Regions from separate parts of the Williamsia sp. Y853 genome, predicted to be linked through region 1. Evidence: riboswitches for the same ligand, from Rfam matches in the RefSeq annotation. Region 1 holds a riboswitch; the other holds the start of a gene.
What was found. Region 1 has a riboswitch for cobalamin ahead of AC1TPF_RS14460 (ABC transporter substrate-binding protein). Riboswitches for the same ligand answer to the same signal wherever they lie in the genome.

Region 1 (3,081 bases):
TGGTGAGTCCGAGGCTACTGGAGGAACCGGACATCTGTTTTCTCCACGCGCAGAACGGATATCGGCCCGTCGTCGCACTGGATCAGTGGCATGACACGTGCGCGCGGCAGTCCTTGTTCGAGACCGCTGGTCGACCAGCGGTTGGACAACGCTCGTATCGGCTCAGAGCGAGCTGGACACGTTTCGATGTTTGGTTTGCGGTTCGCCTGCAACCGGCGACCAGATCGGCGATCGTGGAGTGACTGGACATGTTGGACGATCTCAGCTGCAAAGGGGACAGGCAATGGCTACGGTGAACGCGCCAATAGTAGTGGCAGTCGATGGCTCTGAGCACGGGCAAAACGCGCTGACGTGGGCTGTTGCCGCCGCTGAACGTGAAGGTCGGACGTTGCGGGTCGTCACGGCGGTCGGAACCATCGTGGCGGGCTACGCGCCGGGCGTGGTGATGACCCAAGACATCATCGACACCCTCCACGACGACGCCCAGCGCATCGTGGACATCGCTGTCGGTACGGTCAAAGCAGCCAATCCCGACGTCGCAGTCGGGGGACAGGTGTTCGACGGTAAACCCGCGCTCGTATTACGCGAGATCTCCAGCTCAGCGCACATGGTGGTGGTCGGCAGTCGGGGGATGGGCGGAGTCACCGGCCTGCTGCTCGGGTCTGTCAGCACCGACGTCTCCGCCCACGCCGACTGCCCCGTCGTCGTGGTCCCCCGTCGACCTCCCACAGCCGGCCCGGTGGTGGCAGGCGTCGACGGCTCTCCCAACTCGCAAGCAGCATTGACCCACGCCTTCATCCAAGCCGACGAACTGAACACCTCGCTGATCGTGGTGCATGCCGATCCAGGATTCTCCAGTGGCGGGAACGACGGACACCCCGAGGTCAGTCAGCAGGTCCACGATGAAGCCGCCGAGCGCCTCGGCGTACTGATGGCCGGCCACCGCGAGGACCATCCCGACGTTGCGGTCGAAACGCGCATCGCGGCCCAGGCCCCCGCGCCGTACCTCGTCGACACAGCCCGTGACGCTCAACTCATCGTGGTGGGAAGCCGCGGCCGCGGCGGGTTTCGCGGACTGCTCCTCGGCTCGGTCAGTCAGGCCATTCTCCACACCGCTTTCTGCCCGGTCATGGTTGTGCACGCCCCCACCAGGTGACCCGGTGGACTCCGACGATGCGGAAGGCTTCGAACCGGTTCGGAGACAAGTGTTCCCAATTGTCATCACTTTCCATTGATCGAGCTGAGATACGGCCGCCCGATCGAGGAGTGGACAGGCCCGCGGCGGAGGTGCCTGACGGCCGGCATGTCACTGCCGTATATGGTTGCCGAGGCCGTCCATGCGGCCACGATCAGCGAGGGAACCCGGTGTGAATCCGGGACTGACGCGCAACGGTAACGACCTCGAATGGGGTCGGAGTCCGGTTACTCACCGATCGGTCTAGAAGTTCCTCGGCTCCGCGACTGGGCCCTGATGTAGGAGTACCGCTTCATGCGCACATCTTGGCGGCACATTGGTGCCACCGCCCTTATGATCACCTCGGCCCTGCTCCTCTCGGCATGTTCGTCGACGATGGATGAACCGGTGTCGGAGACGATTTCAGACGGGTCCGCCTTTCCGCTGACCATCGAGAACTGCGGTCATACCGTCACCATCGACGCACCGCCGCAGCGCGCGGTGTCGCTGAACCAGGGGTCCACCGAGATCCTGCTCTCGCTCGGGCTCGCAGATCGGATGGTCGGCACCGCCACCTGGACCGATCCTGTTCGTGAGAACCTTGCCGACGACAACTCCCGCGTGCCGCGCCTGGCGGACAACAATCCGTCCTTCGAGGTGGTCCTCGACACCGAACCCGACTTCGTCTCAGCATCTTTCGGTGGCACACTCGGACAAGGTGGCGTCGCCGACCGCGACCAGTTCGACAAGCTCGGTGTGCCCAACTACCTCTCGCCCACAGACTGCGACGGCAAGACCGACGCGAGCGTGAATGCCGACGGTGCCCGCACCGACCCCCTGCGCATCGACACCGTCTACAAGGAGATCCGGGACCTCGCAGCCATTTTCGACGTCCGTGACCGCGGTGAGGCGTTTATCGCCGAACTGCAGCAACGGTTCGAGGCGGCAACGGGATCGGTGGACGCCGCGGGTGTGTCGTTGGCGTACTGGTTCGCCGACACCAAGACTCCCTATATGGCCGGATGCTGCGGTTCGTCGGGCATCATCACCAATTCTGTTGGCGCCGAGAACATATTCGCCGACACCACCAACGAATGGCCTCAGGTCAGCTGGGAGAGCATCCTCGACCGGGACCCCACCGCCCTCGTGCTCGCCGACCTCAGCCGGCGCAGCATCGACGGCGACGCCCTCGACAGCAAGATCGCATTCCTCGAATCGAACCCGGTTACCCAGCGGCTCACCGCCGTTCGCGACAAGCGGTACATTGTGCTCAACGGTGCCGATCTGAACCCGTCGATCCGCACCATCGACGGTGCGGAGAAGACCGCGGCCGCGCTCGAGCAGTGGGGACTGTCGCGCTGACCGCGGTCAGCACCCACCGCGAAGTCCGACCGGCACGGACCGATTCCCGACCGGTGCTCGGGATCCTCCTGTTGGTCGGTCTCGTGGTGCTGGCCGTGTCCATCGCCATCGTCATCACCATCGGACCCGCCAACCTGTCCGTAGGCGACGTATACGCGGTGGTGCTCGATCACCTCGGTCTCGGCAATTCGGGGGTGAGCAGGATCAAGGACGGCATCGTGTGGGAGCTTCGCCTCCCGCGCACACTGCTCGCGGCCGTCTGCGGTGCCGGCCTGGCGCTGTGCGGGACGATCATGCAGTCTTTGCTGCGCAATCCGCTCGCCGACCCGTTTGTCCTCGGCATCTCGTCCGGGGCGTCCACGGGCGCAGTGGTGATCGTTGTTCTCGGACTGGGCGCCGGAGCGGTGTCGCTGTCGGTGGGCGCGTTCCTCGGGGCGGTTCTCTCCTTCGCCCTTGTGATGCTGCTGGCCCTCGGCGCCGGCGGCGGAATGTCCCGGGTGGTGCTGGCCGGAGTGGCCTGTACACAACTGTTTTCGGCCTTGACG
Region 2 (3,081 bases), on a different contig from region 1:
AAGTCCGGGACCCGACTGTCGCCGAGTAGACAGAGCACATCGTTGTCTGCGGGCAACCGCTTGCGGGTCACGCCGGACGCGACCATGTTCGCATCGCAGAGGATCGGCGCTCCGGCTTCCATCGCCGTGCGGGCCGCGGTCACCAGACCTGCACTGGCTCGCACGTCGGCGGTCAGATCGACCTGACCGCAGGCATGGATCATCCGGACAACCACCTGCGACAGGTCATCGTCGAACATGGTGAGGTCGGATTCGGCACGAATTGTCGCGAATGACTGCCGGTAGATCTCGGCGCCGTCTCGAATGTAGGTGTACATAGTGCTCGCCACCATAGATGCCGATCAGAGTCGGCGACGCTTGTACCCCGTCGCTGTGGCTTCGACCCGAAGATGGTTCTCTTGAGGCGAACCGCACCCGCGTTCGCAGCCGACCCAGTGCTCACGGTCGTCGACCGCGACGTCATCTGACGTCAGGTGCAGTTCCAAATCCCGACGGACATCGGCATGCGATTTGTCGCAGCCGGGTGATCCGGTGCAGTCGGTGACCTTGGTCCATGGTGAACTCTCGTCGAAGATCAGGCCCATCGGTGCCATCACCCGAAGTACGGTGTCGGCCATGCCTTCTGACAGGTCAACGATCAGGATCTCTTTTTGCGGCGTCAGGTAGATGTCGCGTTCGATGGCAGCCAGGAACTCGCCGACTCGCGCCGGGACCCGTCCATGCGCGACCACCGAACCGAGTGCCACCAGGTCGTCGTGATCCTGCGTCAACCAACCCACCCGTGGTTCCGAAATAGGCTCTGACCTCGGGTATTCACCAGTTGTCTGCAGTGTCGCCAAGATGTTGTCGATGGTGGTCCGATCGGCAACATCCTGCACGCGCCATTCGTCGGACCGGTCAGCCAGAAACGCATGCGCCAGGTCGATCATGAGGGCCGCGGCATCATCTGCCGAGACCCGACGTCCGGTCGGCTTTCCGCCGATGAGCACGTCAAACGCTCGATCATCGATCGCCAGCACACCGATGTCGGGACCCTGGGCGAGGATGTCGCCACGCCCGTCGTCGACGCCGAACAGGATCCGGCCCGGGAGACTCGCCAGCACCGGGTCGGACTGCAGGCGGATGTCGAAGTCGTCCAGGATCGGCCGCGCATCGATCAGCCCTCCGCGCCGCCCCGTCAATGCTGAAAGCTGCAGGTTGCGGACCCGCTCGTGACTGGGAGACGGGATCAGGCCGGCCTCGAGTATGCGTTCGCCGGCACCGTCCACGTCGGCGATCCCACGCAGTTGGACGTTGCCGCGCGAGGTCAATTCGAGATGACCGTCGCCGAAGTCATCCGCCACCCCTACCAGGGATTGCATCTGGATCGGGGTGATCAGACCGCCGGGCAGCCGGATCCGAGCCAGATGGCCATCTGCTGCCGGATGCGCCGAGAACACACCGGGGCAACGATCGGACGGTCGACTCATGCGTTCCACGGTACTGGCGCCGATCAACTTTCCACCGCTCGGTGGCGGTCAGTTGCCCGACTCATCGCCGTCGGATCACTTGGAATTGCCGGTCTTATATGCTGATGCAATTCCGCAACGAGGAAGCCGGTGAGAATCCGGCACGGTCGCGCCACTGTAATGGGGAAACCCCAAGTCAGACCCTTGTTGCTCCGCTGCTACACCCCAACCGCCGGGCGCGCATTCCCGGCAAGGAGGTCCTCGTGATCTTGCTGCTGTCCACATCGGACACGGATCTGCTGACGGCCAAGGCGAGCGGCGCCGACTATCGCCTCGCGAACCCGTCACGTCTTCTCGTCGATGAAGACCTACCTCGACTCCTGAACGGGGCCGACCTGGTGGTTGTGCGGATTCTCGGTGGCCGCCGGATGTGGGAACAGGGCCTGGACGCGGTGATCGCCGCCGGGTTGCCGACCGTGGTGCTCTCCGGTGAACAGCTGCCCGATCCCGATCTGATGTCGATGTCGACGGTCGCTCCCGGGGTCGCCGCCGACGCACACAACTACCTGGCCCAGGGCGGACCGGACAATCTCGCGAACCTCCACGCGTTTTTGTCGGACACCCTGCTGCTCACCGGCCACGGGTTCAGTTCTCCGGCAACCACCGCGCAGTGGGGGATTCTGGAACGCAAACCCCGGGTCGAGACCAGCGGGCCGACGATCGCGGTTCTGTACTACCGAGCCCAGCATCTGGCAGGCAACACCGCTTACATCAACGCACTCTGCGACGCGATCGAGGACAAGGGCGGCCGGGCACTGCCGATCTTCTGCGCGTCGCTGCGGACCGCGCCCGATGATCTGCTCGAACAGCTTGCGGTGGCCGATGCGCTGGTGGTCACGGTGCTTGCCGCCGGGGGTACGACGCCTGCCACCGCGTCGGCCGGTGGCGACGACGAGAACTGGAACATCGAACAACTCGCCCGTCTGGACATCCCGATCCTGCAGGGACTGTGCCTGACATCGTCCCGTGCCGGATGGGCGGCGAACGACGATGGCATGTCCCCATTGGACGTCGCCACGCAGGTTGCGGTACCCGAGTTCGACGGACGGATCATCACGGTTCCGTTCTCGTTCAAGGAGATCGGTGAAGACGGCCTGCCCTGGTACCGCCCGGATTCCGAACGGTGTGCACGAGTCGCCGGAATCGCTGTGCGCCACGGGCTACTTCGGCACATCGCACCGGCTGATCGCCGGGTTGCCGTGATGTTGTCTGCATACCCGACCAAACATGCTCGGATCGGGAACGCAGTGGGGCTCGACACCCCACAGAGTCTGCTCCGATTGCTCGAGGCCATGCGGGACGCGGGCTACGACATCGGACCGGAATCCGGCGACGGCTCGGTTCCCGGTCTGGCCGAGAACGATTCGGACACACTGATCCACACGCTGATCGCCGCCGGTGGACAAGATCCCGACTGGCTCACCGAAGAAGCGTTGGCAGCCAACCCGATCCGGCTGTCAGCGGCGGACTACCGCGACTGGTTCGGCACGCTGCCCGAAGACCTCCGGACGACGATGATCGAACACTGGGGGCCGGCCCCCGGCGAACTGTTCGTCGACCGCTCGGTCAATCC

Region 2: it holds a riboswitch for cobalamin, as region 1 does, so the genes downstream of both, cobN (cobaltochelatase subunit CobN) here and AC1TPF_RS14460 (ABC transporter substrate-binding protein) in region 1, are expected to answer to the same signal.

What each region holds. Positions count from the first base shown of each region.
Region 1 covers NZ_JBXCJC010000002.1:532,110-535,190, reverse strand. Annotated here, with positions in the region: gene AC1TPF_RS14465 (universal stress protein) at 284-1,156, shown strand; cobalamin riboswitch at 1,303-1,448, shown strand; gene AC1TPF_RS14460 (ABC transporter substrate-binding protein) at 1,571-2,536, shown strand; gene AC1TPF_RS14455 (FecCD family ABC transporter permease) at 2,590-3,081, shown strand, end outside.
Region 2 covers NZ_JBXCJC010000003.1:533,218-536,298, forward strand. Annotated here, with positions in the region: gene AC1TPF_RS18650 (precorrin-8X methylmutase) at 1-317, opposite strand, end outside; gene cobG (precorrin-3B synthase) at 342-1,469, opposite strand; adenosylcobalamin (AdoCbl) riboswitch at 1,584-1,659, shown strand; gene cobN (cobaltochelatase subunit CobN) at 1,712-3,081, shown strand, end outside.